One region of the Pseudoalteromonas sp. PAR1 genome, then DNA from elsewhere that is predicted to be linked to it. Evidence: predicted binding sites of a transcription regulator. Region 1 holds the regulator's gene; each other region holds the start of a gene.
What was found. The regulator sigma-54, encoded in region 1, starts transcription at its own class of promoters, with help from an activator protein. The targets are predictions, from matches to a motif close to GTTGGCACGNNNNTNGNNT.
Positions count from the first base shown of each region.

Region 2: a site for sigma-54 is predicted at 3,050-3,068, ahead of QL229_RS00535 (EF-hand domain-containing protein). Genes of this name have one in related genera too.
Region 3: a site for sigma-54 is predicted at 4,662-4,680, ahead of QL229_RS17090 (BON domain-containing protein). Genes of this name have one in related genera too.

Region 1 is NZ_CAMZMY010000011.1:134,804-142,431, reverse strand. Features, by position in the region: gene QL229_RS11390 (YgiQ family radical SAM protein) at 1-1,773, shown strand, start outside; gene mgtE (magnesium transporter) at 1,809-3,167, opposite strand; gene QL229_RS11380 (HPr family phosphocarrier protein) at 3,379-3,651, opposite strand; gene rapZ (RNase adapter RapZ) at 3,663-4,508, opposite strand; gene ptsN (PTS IIA-like nitrogen regulatory protein PtsN) at 4,509-4,961, opposite strand; gene hpf (ribosome hibernation promoting factor) at 4,965-5,252, opposite strand; gene QL229_RS11360 (RNA polymerase factor sigma-54) at 5,279-6,775, opposite strand; gene lptB (LPS export ABC transporter ATP-binding protein) at 6,893-7,618, opposite strand; gene lptA (lipopolysaccharide transport periplasmic protein LptA) at 7,615-7,628, opposite strand, start outside.
Region 2 is NZ_CAMZMY010000001.1:113,265-120,892, reverse strand. Features, by position in the region: gene QL229_RS00560 (uroporphyrinogen decarboxylase) at 1-99, shown strand, start outside; gene QL229_RS00555 (amidohydrolase) at 96-1,736, opposite strand; gene QL229_RS00550 (EF-hand domain-containing protein) at 1,829-2,062, opposite strand; gene QL229_RS00545 (EF-hand domain-containing protein) at 2,067-2,300, opposite strand; gene QL229_RS00540 (hypothetical protein) at 2,552-2,779, opposite strand; gene QL229_RS00535 (EF-hand domain-containing protein) at 2,789-2,968, opposite strand; gene QL229_RS00530 (HAMP domain-containing sensor histidine kinase) at 3,328-4,785, shown strand; gene QL229_RS00525 (hypothetical protein) at 4,787-5,314, shown strand; gene QL229_RS00520 (sigma 54-interacting transcriptional regulator) at 5,317-6,660, shown strand; gene QL229_RS00515 (DUF1543 domain-containing protein) at 6,669-7,169, shown strand; gene QL229_RS00510 (hypothetical protein) at 7,171-7,380, opposite strand; gene QL229_RS00505 (hypothetical protein) at 7,431-7,601, opposite strand.
Region 3 is NZ_CAMZMY010000024.1:48,891-56,518, forward strand. Features, by position in the region: gene QL229_RS17065 (M13-type metalloendopeptidase) at 1-116, shown strand, start outside; gene yjgA (ribosome biogenesis factor YjgA) at 650-1,171, opposite strand; gene pmbA (metalloprotease PmbA) at 1,309-2,646, shown strand; gene QL229_RS17080 (VOC family protein) at 2,776-3,192, shown strand; gene QL229_RS17085 (LiaF domain-containing protein) at 3,729-4,385, opposite strand; gene QL229_RS17090 (BON domain-containing protein) at 4,715-5,284, shown strand; gene QL229_RS17095 (YqaE/Pmp3 family membrane protein) at 5,342-5,500, shown strand; gene QL229_RS17100 (hypothetical protein) at 5,755-5,964, shown strand; gene QL229_RS17105 (methyl-accepting chemotaxis protein) at 5,949-7,628, opposite strand, start outside.

The DNA of each region.
Region 1 (7,628 bases):
CGTGCTGTGGTTGTGTATAGTCAACGCTGTCGTGAAGCTTATAAAGATGTGCCGTTAATTATTGGTGGTATTGAGGCGAGTTTACGTCGTATTGCGCACTATGATTACTGGCAAGAAAAAGTACGCCGAAGTGTTTTGTTTGATGCCAAAGCTGACATTTTAATTTACGGTAATGCCGAGCGTCCGCTTGTTGAAGTTGCGCACCGAATTGCTGGTGGTGAGTCGGTTGATACCATTCAAGATATTCGTGGTACTGCGGTTATTCGAAAAGAGCCTTTGCCGGGCTGGCGTGGCAGTGACTCTACGGCTATCGATAAAATCGGTAAGATTGATCCAATTCCAAACCCGTATGGTGCAGATGATGTCGGTTGTAGTAAGTCTGAGTTTAAACAAGCGGGTATTGATTTAAGCGTTGAGGCTGCCAAACCAATCACTATTCAGCCTGCGCGTCCTAAGCCATGGGAAAAGACCTACGTTAAGTTACCAGCGTATGAGCAAGTGAGTGTAAATAAACCGCTTTATGCCCATGCGTCGCGTATTTTGCACCAAGAAACAAACCCAGGTTGTGCACGTGCCTTGTTTCAACGCCATGGCGACCGTTCGATTTGGGTGAATCCGCCAGCATTTCCGCTTGAAACTGAAGAAATGGATGGCGTATTTGGTTTGCCATATCAGCGTATTCCGCACCCAAGCTATGGCGATGAAAAAATTCCTGCCTATGAAATGATTAAAACCTCGGTGAACATTATGCGAGGGTGCTTTGGTGGTTGTTCTTTCTGTTCGATTACAGAACATGAAGGACGCATTATTCAAAGCCGTTCAGAGCAATCAATTATTGATGAAATTGAGCAAATTCGTGACAAAGTACCGGGCTTCACAGGGGTAATTTCTGACTTAGGTGGCCCAACAGCGAATATGTATAAATTGCGCTGTAAGAGCAAAAAGGCCGAGAGCACGTGCCGACGTTTATCATGTGTTTATCCTGATATCTGTAAGCATATGGACACCGATCACACCCCAACGATTGAGCTTTATAAAAAAGCCCGTGATGTGAAAGGCGTGAAGAAAATCTTGATTGCGTCAGGCGTACGCTATGACTTAGCAGTGGAAGATCCACGCTATGTAAAAGAGCTGGTTACTCATCACGTAGGCGGCTACTTAAAAATTGCCCCTGAGCATACTGAGGATGGCCCATTATCTAAGATGATGAAGCCGGGTATGGGTGCTTACGATAAGTTTAAAGAGCTATTTGATAAATACTCAAAAGAAGCCGGTAAGAAACAGTATTTGATCCCGTATTTTATTTCTGCACATCCAGGAACGAAAGACGAAGACATGGTTAACATGGCGTTATGGTTAAAAGCAAATGACTTTAAGCTTGATCAGGTACAAAATTTTTACCCGTCGCCAATGGCCAATGCAACGACAATTTATCATACCGAGATGAACTCGTTACGTAATATTAAAAACAATACTGAACAAGTGCCTGTGCCAAAAGGGGCACGTCAGCGTCGTTTGCATAAAGCTATTTTACGCTATCATGATCCTGCCGGCTGGCCGATGATCCGCGAAGCTCTCAGAAAAATGGGCAAAGCGAATCTAATCGGGAAAGGGCCAAACTGTTTGGTGCCTGAAGAGAGTCGCAACGAAAAAGCGGCAAATAGTAAAGGTGGTAAAGGCCGTGCAGCACTTACACGTCACACTGGTTTTAGCCAATTCAAAAAGGCCAATACCAAACCTAGAGTAGGTAAAAATAAGCAGCGCGCAAAGTAAAGGATATAAATGGCCCTTAAAGGGCCGTTTTTATATTAGATCAATAACCAGGTTGCAGTGCCTAAAAAAGCAAAAATACCAACAATATCGGTGACGGTTGTCAGTACCACACTGCCGGCGAGGGCTGGGTCAATTTTCATTTTCTTAAGAATTAACGGAATACTCGCACCCGCGATACCAGCGGCAACAAGATTCATAAACATCGCAAACGCTAAGACCGCACCGAGCTTAAAGTCCCATTGCCATAGGGCAACCACACCAGCAATCAATATCGACCAAATAACGCCATTCAGTGCGCCTATCGCCAGTTCCTTAAGTAATAAGAAGCGTTGGTTTGTTTGGTTGATATGGCCAACCGCTATACCACGAATAACCAGTGTTAATGTTTGGCTACCTGCAACACCACCCATTGAAGGTACGATACCATTTAGTACCGCCAAAATAGGCAAGATTGCTAAGGTGTTTTCAAAAAAGCTTGCCACAATTGCTGCTAGCAATGCGGTTAATAAGTTAACTCCCAGCCAAATAGAGCGACGCTGCGAACTTTTGAGTACTGGCGCAAAGGTATCTTCTTCGTCGTCAAGACCAGCAAGGCTTAACATGCTATGTTCAGCATCTTCACGGATTACGTCAACGATATCATCGATGGTAATACGACCAAGCAAGTGAGCGTTATCATCAACAACAGGGGCTGAAATCCAGTTATGACGCTCGAACAATTGCGCTACATCACTTTCATCCATTGAGATTAGGATTGACTCACACTCTTCATCCATTAAATCACGAACAATTTTATCCGATGAGTTGGTCAGTAATGTGGTTAACGAAAGCGCGCCTAAAAAGCAGTTATGTTTATCAACAACGTATAAGTCATCTGTACCCTCTGGTAGTTCACCACGCAAGCGTAAATAGCGCAGGACTACATCTAAGGTAACATCTGGACGAATTGTTACCGTATCGCTGTTCATCAGGGCACCGGCTGAACGCTCTTGGTACGACAGTGCCTGAGTTGCCCTTTCTCTATCTTGCGAGTCCATTGCACTGACTACGTCTTGATAAACGGTGTCAGGAAGGCTACGAAGAACTTCACCTAAGTCATCGTCGTCCATGTCTTCGGTTGCAGCAGCAATGTGCTCAGGCTCCATCTGAGCAATAATACCTAAACGTACGTCTTCAGAGAGTTCTTCTAAAACATCACCACGCACATCTGGGTCTACCAACTGCCATAGCATGCGACGAATTTTATGGGGAGATGACTCTAATAATAAAGCGGTATCACACGGAGCTGTTTTAGCGAGCATGCCTCGCACCTGAACAAATTGTCCACTATTGAGTGACTTGGTCACTTGTTTAAGTTGTTGTAGTGGGTAGTCTTGTTCAAAGGCTTCTGGCATTGGCGTCCTTACAACTGAAAATAGATTAATAAAGATTCTGCAAATACAGCATAGTTGCTAAGTGGTGTATTTGCAGGATATCTTCACACTGCGATAAAATTATTAAGTGCTTTGTATTTTTAAGGTGTGAACGATATAAAAGTAGGATATTTAAAGAGAATTATAAATACCTGAACTAAGTTTAACTTAAACGGTTAAGCCTTAGCAAACGCTATTCTTGTTCATGAAAGCGTTGTGCAATTAATTCTCCAATTGCGTTCAGTGCAGCCTCTGCATCTGGGCCTTCACATACCACACGCACTTCTTTACCTTGGCTACTTTCAAGTAGCATTAAGGCTAAAACACTATCACCTTCAGCTTCTTTATCGTCTTGATAAAGCATAATTTTAGCATCAAATTGCAAAGCAAGTTGTGCTAAAACAGTGGCTGCTCGTGCGTGCAAGCCAAGCTTATTTTGAATTAAAAACGTGTCTTCTGCGTGCATCTGGCATCCAATTAAATATCTTGCTCGCGATGGCGGATTTTTACGTTTGCATGCGTTTTTGAAAAGCTATCACCAATGGTCTGCGCTAAATATACCGAGCGATGTTGCCCGCCAGTACAGCCAATTGCGATGGTAAGATAGCTGCGATTGTTACGCTCAAGGTGAGGCAACCATGTTTGCACAAATGTTTGAATTTGCCATGTAAATTTTTGCACTATGCTATGACTTGCAAGGTAATCTTTTACTGGTTGATCTAAGCCTGTGAGTGGCTTTAGGTCTGGCTCCCAGTGTGGATTTGGTAAAAAACGTGCATCAAATACGTAATCGGCTTCTTTTGGAATACCATGTTTAAAGCCAAACGACATAAAGGTGATAATCAGCTTTTTATCTTTTTTACCTAAGATCTTTTCACGAATTGATTCAGCTAACTGATGAACACTCAGGTCGGTGGTATCAATCATAAAATCAGCGCGCGTGATCAGTACATCCAGTAATACTCTTTCTTGCTTAATTGCTAAATCGAGTGGCAGCGAGTCAATCGATAGAGGATGTAAGCGTCGCGTTTCAGAAAAGCGTTTGATCAGAGTTTGGTCATCACTGTCTAAATAGAACAGTGTTGGGTTTGCGAAACCTGGCAGGTATTCAAGAATATCATTAAACTCTTGCTGCTCTTTCGGTAAGTTACGCACATCTATGCTGACTGCTATTTTGTCATAGTTGTCTGAAACGCTACGAACAAGCGAAGGTAATAAGTTGACTGGGATATTATCAACACAGTAGTAACCCAAGTCTTCAAGTACACGTAAAGCGACCGATTTACCTGAGCCTGAGCGACCGCTGATGATAATTAATTCCATTTATGCCTCTGCTGATATGACCTGAAACAGTTCGTGGTCTGTTTTAGCGCTACGTAACTGTTTACAAAACTCTTTATCTTTTAGTCTATCAGCAATTGTCGATAATGTCTTTAGGTGAAGTTGGCTGTCTCCATCTGGTACGATGAGTGCAACGAAAATATCCACAGGTCGGTTATCAATTGCGTCAAAATTGATTGGGGATTCACTCACTATGACAAATGCCTGTGGTTGCTCTGCACCACTCATGCGGCCATGTGGAATAGCAATGCCACGACCAATACCTGTACTGCCTAATTTTTCTCTATTGAGTAAGGCATCAAGGACGTCTTGTTGAGATAAATGAGGAAGCTGCTGGTGAGCCAGCTCGCTGATATATTCAAGGATTCTTTTTTTGCTATTAAAAAGGACCGCAGCTTTGCTGCAGTCCTGGTTAGTAAGTGAACTAAGTTTCATAATTTAGTGTCGAGCTAATTTCTCTTTGTGTTTAATGACTTGACGATCTAGTTTGTCGATTAGCGAGTCAATGGCTGCATACATATCTTGGTGTGCAGTTGAGGCAAAGAGCTCGCCTCCATTTACATGTAAAGTTGCTTCTGCTTTTTGGCTTAATTTTTCTACATCTAGAATGACATGTACATTATTAATGTGGTCAAAATGCCTTTCTAGTTTTGCAAACTTGCTGTTTACATAGTCTCTTAATGAATCAGTGATTTCTACATGACGACCAGTTAAATTTAGTTGCATAAGCATTTTCCTTCTATGTAAAACGTCTAAATCAAACTCTTACGCTGATTAGACGGAGGTATCGCTAGAGACTCTCGATATTTTGCAATTGTGCGTCTAGCTACTTTAATTCCTTGCTCAGCCAATATATCTGCAATTTTACTATCACTCAATGGTTTAGCTGAGTTTTCTGCAGCGATAAGCTTTTTGATCAAAGCGCGAATTGCTGTTGATGAACACTCACCACCGTTTTCTGTGCTGACATGGCTTGAGAAGAAATATTTCAACTCAAAAATCCCGCGAGGGGTGTGCATGTATTTTTGTGTTGTAACACGTGAAATTGTCGATTCATGCATTTCGACCATTTCTGCGACATCGTTCAGCACCATTGGTTTCATGGCTTCTGGGCCATGTTCAAAAAATGCTTGTTGTTGCTGTACGATACAATTGGTCACTTTTAAAAGTGTATCGTTACGGCTCTCTAAGCTTTTAATAAACCATTTAGCTTCTTGTAAATGAGAGCGAATAAACTGGCTATCGCTGCTCGATTTTACTGAGCGTGACATAGCTGCATATTGGCTATTCACTCTAATTTTTGGCATACAATCTGGGTTTAGTTCAACGACCCAACGACCTTTAACTTTTTTAACCGATACATCGGGTATAACGTACTCAGACTCTTCGCGAACTATGCTGTCTGCTGGCTTAGGGTTTAAGCTGTGGATCAGCGTCATTACTTCTTTTAGTTCGCTTTCTTTAAGCTTAGTCTTTTTCATCAAAGTGCGATAGTCGCGACTTGCTAATAATTCAATATGCTCAGATAAAACCATTTTAGTTTCAGCTAAATACGGCGTACTCGCATCGAATTGGCGAAGCTGGATACATAAGCACTCTTGTAAGCTACGGGCACCAATCCCTACTGGATCAAACAACTGTATTCTCTTTAAGACCGCTTCGACTTCATCTAGTTCGATTTCTTCTTCATCATTATTTTGATTAAAACTTTCGACTATGTCTTCGCAGCTAACAGTTAAAATACCTGAGTCATCAATTGCCTCTACGATGGCGACAGCGATCGCTTCGTCAGTTGGGCTAAATGGTGTGAGTTGTAATTGCCACATAAGGTATTCATGGAGGGTTTCAGTCGATGCACCTTGATAAATTGACTCATCTTCTGGCATTGGACCTGATGATGTTGATGGGGCAGCACTCATGTACTCATCCCATGTCACATCCATGGCTAAATCGTCACTTACGGTGTCTTTGTTAAGGGCATCGCTGCTTTCTTGTTCGTACTCACTCGGCGCTTCTTCGGCCGATGCACTTAGCTGAGTATCATCAGATTCAGCTTTTTGCTCGTTCTTACCAATGTTTTCATCGTTGTAATCTGCTTCTTCCACTTCAAGCAGAGGGTTACTATCAAGTGCTTCTTGAATTTCTTGCTGGAGATCCAATGTACTAAGCTGCAGCAAGCGAATTGCTTGTTGCAGTTGTGGAGTCATTGTAAGTTGCTGGCCCATGCGCAGCTGTAATGATTGCCTCATGTATCCCTAACAATCCTTTTATGTGTTATCGACACCTGTGCAGTCACAGGTAAATTTATATCGATTTATTGTCATTGTTATTTAGTTTAGCAGATGCGCTAGATGGTGGCTTATTGGTTATAGCCTGAATTGCTCACCTAGATACACATCGCGTACGGTTTGGTCAGCTAAAACATGCTCAGGTGTTCCTGATGCAATTAGCTCCCCATGAGAAACAATGTAGGCTTTTTCACAAACATCAAGGGTTTCTCTAACATTATGGTCAGTGATTAATACACCAATACCACGATTTTTTAAGTGTTCAATAATTTTCTTTATATCTAACACTGAAATAGGATCAACACCAGCAAAAGGCTCATCTAACAAGATAAATTTAGGGTTTGCTGCTAATGCCCGAGCAATTTCTACGCGACGACGCTCGCCCCCAGATAAGGCCATGCCTTGACTATCACGAATATGCTGAATACTAAATTCATCAAGTAAGTTGTTGAGTGTTTCTTCTCGGCCTTGTTTATTTAAATCTTTACGCGTTTCTAAAATAGCCATTAGGTTTTGATAAACCGTTAACTTTCTAAAAATAGATGACTCTTGTGGTAGGTAACCAATCCCTAAACGTGCTCGGCTATGCATTGGCAAAAGTGTAATATCGTTATCATCAATGCTGATCTTGCCTTTATCGCTAGGTACTAAGCCAACAATCATATAGAAAGTGGTGGTTTTGCCTGCGCCATTTGGGCCAAGCAAACCAACGATACTGCCCGCTTCAACTTCAAGACCCACATTTTTGACAACTTGGCGGCCTTTATAGCTTTTTGCTAAAAGCTCTGCTTTTAATGTGCTCATGGTTGGCCTT
Region 2 (7,628 bases), on a different contig from region 1:
GTTCCGGTGGCCTTCACCAATGGCTTACTGGCATTTGTAAATATTTACCACATCATAAAGTTAAAGCGTCAGCAAAAAACTGACGCTAAAAACCCTTAATCCTCTTTTTTATATTTAAGCTCGCCTGCAATCCAAGTTTGAGTAACGCTAATATCGTGAATTTCTGATACAGGCACCTTGTAATAGTCTTTATCAATCATAATAAAGTCAGCCCATTTGCCTTGCTCTAAGCTACCAACTTTAAACTCTTGATGTGCGGCATAAGCACCACCTAAAGTAAAAGCACGCAGCGCTTCATCGCGAGATAATAATTCTTGAGGACGCCAGCCGCCTTCAGGCTGTTGATTGTGATCCATTCGTGTAATGGCTGAATATAAACCATCAAATGGGTCGGCAAGCTCTACAGGAAAATCAGAACCCGCTGCAATTACTGAACCTTGCGCTAAAAAGGTTTTCCAAGCGTAAGCCCCTTCAAGTTGTTTCTCAGTTAAACGCTGCTCAGCCATATGCATATCAGAGGTTGCATGAACGGGTTGCATTGATGGAATAATTTTTAGTGTCTTAAAGCGAGGAATGTCATCAGGGGCAACAATTTGTGCATGTTCAATGCGGTTACGCAGTAAAATGCCTCCTGATTTTTTAAACACATTTTCGTAAGCATCTAACACTACATGGTTGGCTTTATCACCAATGGCGTGGGTGTTCGCACTAAAGCCATGAGCAAAACTCAGGTTAAATAATTGTTCAAGTTTCTCTTGGGTTTCAAGCATTAAGCCATGATGATTTTTACGATCTGCATACTCTTCGATTAGAGCGGCACCCCGACTACCCAAGGCACCGTCAGCGTATACTTTGACACTGCGAATAGACAGCATGTCGTTCATATCTTTATAACGACCAGCTTTAAGCATGGCTTCTAGCTTAGGATCGGCGGCACTAAGCATGGCGACGATTCTAACTGGCAGGGTATTTTGCTCAGAACGCTGCTTATATACTTGCCATGTATCATAATCGATACCAGCATCATGGGTTGAGGTGATCCCCAAACTTAGTAAATGCTCACCAGCATTGTCTAATGCTGTATTAATGCTGGCATGGCTTACTTTTGGTACATGCTTTGTAATAAGCGTTTCGGCTTTATCAATAAATACGCCTGATGGCTCACCTGAAGTCAGTTTGATGATTTCTCCCCCAGCAGGTGAATCGGTGGCTGCAGATATCCCAGCTAATTCTATTGCTTTTGAGTTAACCCAGACCGCATGGCCGTCAACCCGAGAAAGTACCACGGGTTTATCTTTTACATATTTGTCTAAATCAGCAGCGGTTGGAAACTGTCCGCCGGGCCATTGTTCTTGGTTCCAGCCGCGGCCAATGATCCAGCCTTGTTTATCTTTAGCAAATTCAGCCAGCATTTTGCCAACCTCATCTGCTGAACGGGTATTTCTGACATCAAGTTGAGACAGATTATTACCTAAACCAATCACATGACCATGAGCATCGACTAAACCAGGTAAAAGAGTGGCTTGTTTGCCATCAATAGTGGTAGCGTCAGGGAAGCTTTTTTTAATTGAGTCATCGCCAGTTTTTACGACTTTACCGTCTTTAAAAACCAGTGCTGAAAAGTGTTGGGTTTCACCTTGGTAGGTTGGTGTATAACCATTTACATTGTAGATAACTGTGGTGTTGGCAAAACAACTCAGTGAAGCTGTTGCCAGTAGGCTGATGATAAGTTTCATAATCTTTTAATTATTTTTTTAATGTATGAAAACAGTATCAGAGTTGCAGTAAACTGCAACTCACAGAAGAAAATTTCGACTAAAAATAACGGCTATTTACTGGCATAAGCCTTGTATTCTGAGAGAGATAGCTTGTTATCTTTATTATTATCGTAATTACTAAACCGAGACCATAAAGCTGGATCTCGAGCAGATTCTGAGCGGCTCAAGAAGCCATCTTCATTACGGTCTAGTTGTTTAAATTTTTCACCAATACTATCTGCAGCGACACTGATTGTACTAAATACGCAACACATTGCGAGGCTGGCAAAGGTTAATTTTGACATTGCTTTAACTCTTATTTGTTAAGTAGTGTTTAAATTCAAGAAGCGATATTTGTTGATCTTTATTTTCATCCCACTGCGCCATATGCTTTTTTAAATGCGGTTGAGATGAAAGTTCTTCCAAAGATAAAAAGCCGTTTTTATCTTTATCTAGGTGATCAAAGCGCTGTTTTACATCCAATGCTAAGCTGTTGAAGCTTATAGTAATTAAGGTACATGAAGCAAGCCAGAAAATTCTCATAATTACTCTCCTTTATTAGGGCGCGCTGCCCTTCGGGTTCTTCCTAGGGGCGATTAACTCTTTGTTGCTCGATTTTTACTTAGCCCACTAGGTTACAAATCTCGCGCCACGATTGAATCGTCCCCAGAGTGAACAAATTTTAATCCACAAAGGTCAACACGCTTTGGTAAAAGTGCTTGCCATAATTTAAGTCCCAAAATTTAAATCCGTTTACACATTCCCTCTGGGATTATGGCAAGCACTTTAAGCCGTTAAGGTTTGAATTTCTCAAACTCTTGTTCAGACAGAACTTGATCGCCGTTTTCATCCAGATCGGCAAATTGCTTAAGTAAGTTATCGTGTTTGGTTGCTTCTGTTAATGAAATTTCGCCATCGGCATTGGTATCAAATTTCGCAAAACGCACATCCATTTGCGATGCTAAAACGGTGGCACTGATAACTAAAAACATCAACGAGAATGCTGCAAAAAGTTGTTTCATCACACACTCCTAATTAATAAATGATTTAAACTCTGCAAATGAAATTTGACCATCTTGATTGCTATCAATTTGAGTGAAGTTTCCATGTAATAAAGCGTCTTCAGATGCTTCAGCATCACTCAAAAAACCATTGCTATCTTTATCTAATTCATTGAATGTATCTTTTAAATCAAATGCATTACTGCTCATTGAAATTACACTCAACAGCACGGCTAGTGTGTAGGTCCTCGTTTTCATTTGCTGTCCTAATAAACTTATTTGTAAGTGCTAATACAATAACAGTGCCAACTTTTATTCTTCTTTTTTATCAATGATTTATGTTATTTTGCTGTTATTGGGTACGAAATAGTTACAGAGTAATGTGTCTTTTTTGCAACGTAATTATTGGTTTTTATTTTTTTATCTTAATTTTCAATTGGTTGTGTTGTTGCAAAATAGCAACGTTGCGCCTGATTTAGGCAGTAAGTTGTCTTTTTTCAGTTCGGATTCAGCGAGTGTCTAAGTTCATTCACGAATAATGAATGCCAGCGTTTCTTATGAGGGTAAGTATGCAAAGTAGCATAGTAATTAAGTGCAAACAGTGTTTAAGCTGGCGACCAAGCCTAATTGGTCAGTTTGTATGTAGTATTTTACTTTCCTTATTACCATTGTGTTTAGTGGTGATTTTGTTTTTAAACGCACTGAATAAACAGCTGGCTGTTACGCAAGAAATTGTGGGTGATAATGATGAAATCACTAAGGTATTTAACAATTTAAAGCAAGACTTAAATAGCCTTGAAAGAGCAACGCGGCAAAATTGGGTACTCAAGAGTGAATCTTTAGATACATTAATTGAAAATAAGTGGAGTTCATCAATTCAGCGTATTGATGAACTGATCTTTTTAAGTCCTACGGCTGATTATATTTTGCAGTGGCGTCAATTAGCTGAGGTACTGCAATTTGCACAGCAGCATCTTTTATTTGAACAAAAGCAAGATGGTGAGTTATTTGCCCCCGCAAGTAAGTTAATTAGTGAGCAAACCAATTGGCTTAGAGAGCAAAACGAATTACGTATAACTAAAAACCAGCAGCAATTAAAAGCATTGCAAACATCTTTTATTAACTGGTTAGTAGCACTTATTCCTTTGACTCTACTCGTAGGCGGAGGGTTTTTATGGCGGATCAGTGGTCGTCTACGAGAGCTAACGAGCGTGATTGATAAGCTAGGTCAAGGCCATTGGCAGCAAAAAATAAATGTCCGAGGCTCGTCTGAGTTAGTTGAACTTGGCAACAAACTTGAATGGGTTCAAGCGCAGCTACATATGCTTGAGCAGCAAAAAGATACATTTTTACGTCATGTAACTCATGAGTTAAAGACCCCACTTGCTTCAATGGTTGAAGGAACTGATCTATTAACAGATGAAATTGTTGGCCCTATTAATGATGAACAAAAAGCAGTCCTTGAGCTAATCACCCAAAGCATGGTGCGACTTAGAGCAATGATAGAAAGTTTACTTAGTTATAATGCGATTCGTACTAGTAAAGAGACAGTGACTGAGCTTAGTTTTGCCGCCATAAAAGATAAGATTGAGCGTCACTTTGAACATCGTCTAGTTGCACGTGAACAATCACTGTTATGGGTTGATGAGCTGCCTAAAAAAGCACTTTATATTTCAATTGAGTTACTAGAAATGATCTTGATCCAACTCACTTCTAATGCAATCAAGTTTTCGCCTGAACAAGGCTGTGTCACGATTAAAGCGAATTTCAAACATGGCAAACTTATTATCAGTGTTATTGATCAAGGACATGGAATTGATGATTCCGAAAAGGCCGCGGTATTTGGTGCGTTTTATCAAGGCAAAAATGCAAAACAGCAGAGCGAGATGGGCAGTGGCTTAGGTCTCACAATTGTTAAAGAAACCGTAGAGCAATTAAATGGCAAACTCTCTATTACAGATAACGAACCTCAAGGGTGTGTTTTTACCGCCGAATTACCAATTCAATTAACCCAAGGAGTTAACTGACATGGGCTTAGCACATAAAGCCAGTTTTATCCTCATTGCATGCTCGATGCTTATCACGGGCTGTACATTAACGCAAAAGAAGCCCGTAGCAGAGGTGAAGACAGAAAATAATCAGGTCGCATCGCAAGGAAAACCTAATCCTAAACCGCGCCCGAAAAGCGAGCCAAACTACCCGCCAGCAAGTACTGTGATTGCTTGGCATGCAGCACAGTGTGGTGGTTATAAAGCTAGTACGTCAAAGCTAAATTTTGTCGGTGAGAATGAATTGAAAAGCCTTTTTAAATCAATGTGTTTGTTAAGTGCTACAGAACCTGAAAAAGCACTTGCTCAACTTGAAAAAAGCGATCACGCCTATTACTGGCCTGACGATATAAAGCAGTATCTTTGGTTGCAAAAGCAACATTTACAGCAAAGCTTAGCAGCAAAACAAGCAAAGCAAGCGCTAAGTGATGAAATGGAAAAAACCTTGTCGTCGCTTGCGACTATCGAACAACAACTTCTGCTACGTGAAGAAACCAAGGAGCAGTAATCATGAGTGAAGAAACAAAACCACGGGTTTTATTAGTTGATGATGATGCCAGCTTATTAAAATTACTGGCTATTCGGATTGAATCTAAAGGCTATCAGGTAAGCACAGTCGAAAGTGGTATTGAGGCGTTACAAGCGTTAAAAAATCAAACCTATGATGCGGTGATCACCGACTTAAGAATGGATGAAATGGACGGCATGGCTTTGCACCGTCAGCTACAAAGTCGTTATCCTTCAATGCCGGTGATTATGATGACAGCACATGGTTCGATACCTGATGCAGTTGAGGCAACTAAACAAGGTATATTTGCGTTTATTACCAAGCCTGTAGATAAAGATGAGCTGTTCGACAGCCTTGCTAAAGCTATCGAAATTCATGGTGTACACGGTGATGAAACACCGACACAAACTAATATTGTCACCCGTAGCGGGGCGATGTTGCATTTACTTGAACAAGTTAGATTGCTTGGTCCAACGCAAGTGAATGTGTTGATCTCTGGTGCCAGCGGCACAGGTAAAGAGTTGCTTGCACAAGCAATACATCAACACAGCCATGTTAGTGACGGGCCATTTGTGGCAATTAACTGCGGCGCTGTGCCGGGGGAGCTTTTAGAGTCGGAATTATTTGGGCATAAAAAAGGCGCGTTTACAGGTGCAGTAAAAGACCATCAAGGTTTGTTTCAACAAGCACAAGGTGGTACCCTTTTTCTAGACGAAATTGGTGATATGCCGCTAAATTTACAAGTAAAACTGCTGAGGGTTTTACAAGAGAAAACCATTCGTCCTGTGGGCTTTCAAGAAGAGATCCCAATTGATGTGCGAGTGGTGTCGGCGACCCATAAGAACCTCCCTGAGGCAATCAATAATCAGCAGTTCCGTGAAGATTTATATTACCGATTAAACGTGGTGAACTTAAAACTGCCTCCGCTTTGTGAACGCCGAGAAGATATTAGTTTGCTAGCACAGCATTTTGCAGGTCTTATTGCTAAACGTATGGGGCAAGAGCAAAAGCAGTTTGCCAACGATGCGATGCATGCACTGGTTCGCTATGACTGGCCGGGTAATATTCGTCAATTACAGAATGTGATTGAGCAGGTAGTAGCTCTTACACCGGGTAAAGTGATTGCAGCTCAGTTGGTAGAGAGTGCATTAAACAGTAATATTAGTATTGCTGAACCGCTTTCGTTAAATGATGCAAAAAAAGAATTTGAGCGAGATTATTTAATTAATACGCTAAAGATGTCAGCAGGTAATGTTGCCGAAGCCGCAAAACTTGCGAAACGTAATCGCTCAGATTTTTATAAATTAATTAAAAAGCACAACATTAATGTTGAAAGCTTAATATAAGGAAAAACATGGCGCTTTTTTTAGTCTATCTGGGCGGTCGTATTCAAGGTTGCCACATTGAAATGCACGACGTTCGATTTGTCGTAGGCGATAACATTGAACAAACCTATTCAAAACTTAAAGCACAATGGGTGGGTGATAAAAGCAATGTGCACATGGATAGCTATATGCAAATTCAGCATATTGATGGCTATCAGGTCGAAGTGGTTGATACCCAGCATCACCAAGCTGAAAAACTATACTTTGTAAATTTAGGTGCTTACCGAGCAGATAGCCTTGCTGAACAACATGATTTTGCATTGTACGTTGCGCGTAGCAGTGAAGAAGCAAAGCAACGCGCTAAAGAGTCTTTATTGGCTGGAATGACTCATCTTCATAAAGATGATTTACACGATGTAGACGATTGTTTTGCGATTGATTTGTTAGATAGCAACTTATCAATCAAATTAACGCCAAGCGGGCAAGCACAAGCAATGAAGCCCGATTGGTTTGGCTATCACGTGCTTTAAGCTATTCTTGGTTATCGTTTTTACTGGCAACTTTAAAGGCGATAATCACCAACCCAAATAAGGCAAATGGCAGTGCAGCGAGTAAATACTCAACGGTATGGCTGTCTTGGTAGTTAGGCTGGAGTAGGAAGTGACCTGCAACACAAAGTAAAATAGCCACGAACAAAACGGGCAGTAAAATCAGTTCTTTTTTAGGTGAGTGTTTTTTCATTACAAGGCGTTATATTCCAAAGGTGCGCCATTGTAATGAGCTACCCTTAGCTAGGTCAAATAAGTTGCTTTGTAGTTTGCTTTATATTGCGCTGTATCAACTTTTTTGGTGTCAGCTTTTACAGGCTGCTTTTTTGGAGCCGCTGGTTTATCGGTTGTTTCATTATAGCTAAATAGCCCCATAATGAACTCAATCTCTTCACGTTGTAATCCAGATCGCATGATGCCCTCCAAAAATAATTTGCCTTT
Region 3 (7,628 bases), on a different contig from region 1:
GCCACTACCGTGTAATCGGTATTCTTTCAAACATGCCAGAATTCTATCAGGCGTTTGATGTGAAAGAAGGCGACAAGATGTATATCAAACCAGAAGATCGCGTAAAAATCTGGTAATTGATTATCGATTTAAAAAGGCTCTGAGTGAACGCTCAGAGCCTTTTTTGTTTTAGGAGCAGAAAGCTTTTAGCCGTCAGTTTGAAGCTGAACTAATGGGGTATGTTAGTACTGCGTTCATTTGCTGTTATGGTGGTGAGCGCTAGAAAGTCGCGCAAAAATATATTCACAAAGAGAAGTGAATGAGAAGAGAAAGAGTAAACCAAAAAGATATCTTAATTTATTTCTCTTTAGCGCTGCGTCTCTTGGCCTCTTTGTGAAAATTACCGAAGTCTGTTTGCACAAAGAGAAGTGAATGAGAAAAGAATGAGGAAACCACAAGATCATTTTTTACTTTCTCTAAAGCGCAGCGTCTCATGATCTCTTTGTGATAATTTGGTTTTCTCTGTGGTTCAAATATGTTTTTCACAAAGAGAAGTGAATGAGGAAAACAAAAAATATTTTGTTTACCTCATCAGCCAAGCGCCTCAAAATCTCTTTGTGCGATTAAATGTCTTTGCTGTAGGCGTGATATTTATTTCGCGCGAAGGAAATTAAACCATAATCGCATCTTTAAGATACTGGAATAACTCTTTGTACGCTTTGGCTGGCTTTTCAGCTTTTACTTCTTTTGCGGCGCTGCGTACTAACTGGCGCATTTTTTGGCGCTCAAGAGAAGGGTATTGATCAATTGTTGAATTGATTAGATCGTCACCTTGTTTGATTAAATCATCACGTAGCGTTTCGATTTTGTTCATCAAAACATCCGCTTGGTTGTTTTTGTTGAGCATAATATCGATCATCGCTTGGATTTCATCAACGTTTTCAGTAGTACGTAATACTTTTGCGATATAGTTTAAGTTACGACGGTAAGCATCGCTCTTATCACTTACTTTATCAGAAACAACAAGGGCTTCTTTTAAATCGTGATTGAGTGGTAAGCGATCGCGTTGCTTTTTCGGCATTTTCGCGATTTCAGCACCCAAACCATGATATTGCATGGCTTCACGTTTTAACTCGCTTTTTGATACGTAAATAATTTCTTCTTCGATAAGTGGCTTTTTCTTCTTCGCCATAAGGATGCTCATTCAGTAAACTTAACTATTCGCTATTATACGTCATTTAGTTAATGATTAATATTAGCTGATGCACGTCTCGCAGTGTGTTAGCATTCGCTACACTATAAAAAATATCAGAACCTAGGACACACAAGATGAAAGATCCTATTTATCAACACATTTCTGAAGTGAAAGACGCGGTAAGCGAAGTACTTGAGCATGCAAGAAAGTTGGGTGCTACTGCTGCAGAAGCGGCGATGTCGAGCACGTCAGGTTTGTCTGTTAGTACGCGCATGGGCGAAGTTGAAACAATAGAGTTTAACCAAGACGGTGGCTTAGGTATTAGTGTTTATGTGGGGAATAACAAAGGCTCTGCTTCAACGGCTGATTTAAACCCTAAAACATTACGTACAGTGGTCGAAAAAGCCATTGATATTGCTAAATTCACTTCAGATGATCCATACAATGGTATCGCTGATAAAGAACTGCTTGAATTCGCACCACTTGATTTAGATCTGTATCACCCGTGGGAAGTAAGCCCAGAGCAAGGTATTGAGCTTTGCCATCAAGCAGAGCAGGCGGCACTAAACGCCGATGAGCGTATTGTAAATTCAGACGGTGCGAGTTTTTCTTCTCACCAAGGTTTGCGTGTTTATGGCAACAGCCATGGCATGATTGCAGGTTACCCGCGCACGCGTCATAGCATTAGCACCATGGTGATTGGTAAAGATGGCGAGCAAATGCAGCGCGATTCTGCTTATACCGTAGCGCGACATAAAGATGATTTAAACGATGCTGCAAAAGTAGGCCTCGAAGCGGCAACAGAAACATTGGCTAAGCTTAATAGTCAAAAGCTAGGTACTATGAAAGTGCCAGTTATCTTCAGAGCAGATATTGCCAACTCACTATTCGGTCATTTAGTGTCTGCGATTGGTGGTGGCGCGCTTTACCGTAAATCGAGCTTCTTGCTTGATAGCTTAGGCACAAAAGTATTTAGTGATTGTGTAAATATTTCTGAGCGTCCACATTTATTAAAAGGCTTAGCGTCTTCACCATTCGACTCGGAAGGGTTAAAAACTATCGACCGTGAAATTATTCAAGGTGGTGAGCTTCAAACATATCTATTAGCAAGCTACGCTGCACGTAAACTGTCTATGACACCAACGGGTCATGCTGGTGGTATTCATAACTGGTTAGTTGAGCAAACTCATGCTGACTTAAAAGCACTCTTAAAAACTATGGGCACAGGTTTACTAGTAACCGAGCTTATGGGTCAAGGTGTGAACACTGTAACGGGTGATTACTCACGTGGCGCGGCGGGTTTCTGGGTTGAGAATGGCGAAATCCAATACCCAGTCAGTGAAATCACAATTGCTGGTAACTTAAAAGATATGTTTAAAGCGGTAGTCGGTTTAGGTGGTGATATCGAGCGCCGTGGCGGTATTCAAACCGGCTCTGTATTGATTGAACAAATGCAGGTTGCTGGTAGCTGATTCATCAATAACTACTCAATTTTTAAAGCCTCACGTTTGTGGGGCTTTTTTATTTGAAAAAGTGCTTTACCTGAACTTAACTTGAGGTTTTATCTTGATGGCAGTTTAAAAATAAAAAGGAAAACTACCATGTATTTAGAGCACGTAAACCTTGTTGTTAGTAATGTTGATGCCATGCTGCACTTTTATAAAGCCGCATTCCCACATTGGCGGGTGCGTAGCCAAGGTGATAGCACATGGTCAGGCAAGCCGCGTAAATGGCTGCACTTTGGTGATGATTACCAATATCTTGCACTGAGTGATAACGGTGAAGACGAAAACCGTGATTTAGCAGGGCACCAAGTGGGCCTTGCTCATTTTGCTTATGTGACAAACGATATTAATGCCGTAATTGAACGTTTGGTTGACGCTGGTTATGAAATAGATAAACAGGGTCCAGAAAACCCCTATCGTAAAAATGTATATTTTATCGATCCCGCAGGTTTTGAAGTTGAGTTTGTAGAGTATTTCAGTGATATACCGAGTGAGAGAAATAATGACTTGTAGCTAGAGCTGTCAGCTTTTAGCTGTCAGTTTTGAGCCGAGCGGTGTTGTTTTAGGCCTTTACCAAAGGCCTGCCTCTTAAGAGGTACTTTAGTGCTGAAAGTATTTGCACAAAGAGAAGTGAATGAGAAGAGAATGAGGGAACCTCAAGATCATTTTTTACTTCCTCTAAAGCGCAGCGCCTCTTAACCTCTTTGTGCGATTAAATGTCTTTGATGTGGGGGTGAAGTTTAGTGAGCTTTCAGCTGTCAGTTTGAAGCCGAGCGGTGTTGTTTGTAGGTCAGGTATTGATTGATGGAATAGCGTTGTATGTAAGATGCGTCAAGCAAGCGTGACGCCTACGGTGTAGGGGCCTTTTAACGCCGAACAGCTTTACTTTATTCACGGCTAAAGCTGTTCCCACGTTTGACGTAGGCGTGAAATTTATTTCGCGCGCATTCTAGTAGGTCGTGCTTTAGCGCGTCATTGGTGAAACGTATGCAATATCTTGTCGCCATAAATGACGACCACATTAACATAATCGCAACTCGCAACTTTTACTACATCTTATTCATCTCTTTCCAACTGGCTTTTAGACTGTTGGCAAAGCTGATGAACTTTTCTTTCATGGTACGTTTAACTGAAATCTCGACTGAGCCTAGCCATACATTACCTTCAATGGTAATGGTTGGGCCTTGGCCTTTATTTAAGGCGACTGATCTGTTCTCTACACTGCCAATAACGCTGAACAGCTTTGATACCACATTGACATGTTCTGGCACATAGATTTCGTCGTTACCTAAAATACAGTTCACGTAAATAGTGACATGTTGGTGCTGGAAAATCGCTTCGCTAAAATCGAGCTCAATTGAACCTAAGCAGTTTGTAAGGTGAATTTCTTTTGGCACTACCCACTGGCCGCTGCGCTCATTTGAACCCAAAATACTACGAAGCTGCAGACTTTCGTTATCGCTGCTGTGGCCATAATGAGGTTTAAATTGCGCATGCTTTTGCGATTTGTAGTCAATATCAGCTTTAAGCTCTAAGTCCGCAACAAGTTCAACGAGTACTTCGTTGCTGGTGGCTTCCATTGCTTGGTCTAAGCGGCGTTCAAATGCTTCAGCTGAAATAACAGCATGACTGTAGTTATAAATGAGTTGATCAATTACTTCTTCTCTTACTTGATCGATTGGGCGATCTTCAAGTTTAACGGCCATGGTAGTTCCCTGTTGTGATTATCAAAGTGATTTTTATGTTATTCGTAATAAAGCAAAGCTTAGGCCAAATTTTATTTTATTATAAATCAATATGTTGTGTTTTATAGTGTCAACGTTACTTAGTTAAATTAACCACAGATTAATAAAATCAGCAACTAAATGGTTATTTTTGCAATATAGTGAACTTCTTACCGAGCAGCCTGTAAATCTTTACCGAATTGAATATAAATAGTCGCTGAATGAGGGTTTAAGGTATTGAAATTAAAAAAATAAATAGTTGGCATCATAGTCGCATTGGTAAAAGTGTCTTAAATCAAAAGGAGAAGATTATGAACACTTTTAACAAATCTATGATTGCCGCTTTAGTAATTGGTGCAACAACAAGTATGTCAGCTCAGGCAAGCAGTTGGGAAAATGAAAGTAAAGATGCTTGGATTGATGGTAAGGCAGAAACTGTGCTTCTTATGAACACAAACCTTAACAACTTTGACATCAACACTGATGTAACGAATGGCAAGGTTGTACTTACAGGTAAAGTTGATAGTGAATTAGATAAAGAGCTTGCTGAAGAGCTTGTTCTTAGCCTGGATGGCGTTAGCTCTGTTGATAACAAACTAACGGTTGTTAAAAACATGAAGGCTAAGAAAATGAAAGCAGATAAAGCTGATTCAACTGAAAGCGATTTAACAGATGCGAAAATCAGTACTGTAATCACAACACGTTATTTATTTAACTCAGAAGTAGGTGGTACAGACATCGATGTTGATACCGATAACGGTGTAGTAACACTTAAAGGTACTGTTGAGTCTGATGCTGAAAAGCAATTAGCAATCAGTATCGCTGAAAACGCTGAAGACGTTCGCAAAGTAATCGATGAATTAACGATTGTTGCTGAATAACAGCAAGCCTAAATTAGCCCAGCTTTGGCTGGGCTAATAGATTTCAAGGAGTGAGTCATGGATTTAATACGTATTATTTTATCGGTTTTAATTCCACCTCTTGGCGTATTTTTACAGGTAGGTTTAGGTGCGCAGTTCTGGATTAATATTCTTTTAACCTTATTAGGGTACATTCCAGGTTTGATTCATGCTGTGTATATCATCGCTAAGCGATAATTACCTCATTAATCAGCAAGGATGAGTCAGGGAACACAGCAAGGAGCAGCTGTAGGAGTAAAGGACGATAAACCGCAAGGAGTTTACAGTATGGACAATGTAGCACAGCAAAAAGGACAGCAAGGAAGTAACAAAGCGTTATGGAGTAGCGCACAATGGCAACGCTTTATGGATAAAGTGAACGGAGATGACAGCAAGGGATAAGCTCAGGCTTGGAGCCAAACAGGATGAAGCTAGCGTAAGGAGGTGACTATATGGAACAAGTACAAACGCAACCAACACAAGGATTGACCGACAAAGGAGTTGCTTTATGGAATAAGCAACAGTGGCATGAATTTATGGAACACGCGAAAGCGGTTGCGCCACGATTAACAGGGAAGGCTGACGATAAAAACCCGATGTCATCTTCAGGTGACATCGGGTTTTTAATAACTTCGGCAATTTATCTTTATAACTTAAACTGATTTACTGTCTTATTTAAAGACGCTGCCAATTCATTTAAATCACGTGCTTCATCTGCCAATTCATGAGCATGATCCGCAGTGCTATTAACAAGGTGGTTAATAGCCGCCAGGCTATTATTAATATCTTCTGCAACCACAGTTTGCTGTTCTGTTGAAGTCGCAATTTGATGACTCTGATCTTGTACATTTGTCACTGATTGCGCGATATCTTGCAGTGCTTGCAATACAATTTGCGTTTGCTCAACGGAGCCTTCAGCACGCTCTTGACCCTGTTGCATCATAGTTGATGCTTGTTGAGCAATTTGCTGTAAGCGACTGATCATATTTCGAATATCATCCGTTGATTCTTGCGTTCTGCTTGCTAGTGAACGAACTTCGTCAGCCACAACAGCAAAGCCTCGCCCTTGCTCACCGGCTCGTGCCGCTTCAATTGCTGCATTAAGTGCTAGTAAGTTAGTTTGCTCTGCAATTGAGTTGATTACGTCGATCACAGCGCCAATGTTGCCACTTTCTTGTTCAAGACCTGCAACTACTTTAGATGCTTCGCCGATGTGGCTTGCAAGCGCAGTCATTACTGACTGAGCTTGTGTAGAGCGCTTAGTGCCATCGACTGTAATGGCTTGCACTTCTTCGGCTGCATTATTGGTATGCTGCGCATTACGTGAAATTTCGAGTACTGTAGATGCCATTTCAGTAACAGCGGCACTTACACTATCAACTTGTTGTTTTTCTTGCTGAATTTCATCATTGGTTTTTTGCGATACAATTTTCAGCTGACTAGCTGCTTGGCTCAGCTGCTCTGCTTGCGCGGCTGTGTTGAGCATCATTGCACGTAATTTATCGATGAAGGTGTTCATATGATGAGCAAGCTGGCCAACTTCGTCCTGACTATGAATTTCAATTTTTTGTGTTAAATCGCCATCGCCTGATGCGATATCACGCATGATGTAAGTCAGTTTTGTAAGAGGTTTGGTGATCATTTGCGTGGCCCAAAAGATCATCGCAATGATAATCGCAAGGATGATGATTAATGATGTAGTGGTTGTCATCACCGCATCGTTAACTGGCTCATCAATCATGCTAGTTGGGATCAAAATCCCGACATACCAATCAAGATATGGACTTTCTAGTTCAAGGCGATTGTATACAACGTAATATTGCTCACCTTTAAATGTGACATAGCTGCTACCATCTTTTTGGCTTTTCATCGCGCGGTTTAATTCGCTAAAGCCTGATGTGTCGCTAAATTGTTTTTCGAGGGCATCTAAGCCTTCTTTACCATTAGGGCCTTCGTCAGTCACAGATAATTTATGGCCAGTACGCTCAGAGAAGTGAACAACCTTTTGATTGCCATCTAGCAAGAAGCCAAAACCTTGGCCATTAAAGCGAATGGCCTCAACCATGTCGTTGATATTGTTGAGCTGTAAATCAACCCCACCAAAACCAACAAGTTTGTTTTGTTTATTATAAACTGGCTGTTGCACAACCGCTGAGGCATTACCTGTGGTTAAATCTACAGAAATAGGGCCAACATAAAGTTTGTTGATCTTTAAAGCATCTTGCCACCAACCACGTTTATAAGCGTAATAAGGCTGGCCATTGTAGTGGGTGGTTCGCTCGTTTTCTTTAAAGTATTCGCCTGTTGTTGCTGATGCAAAGAAGGC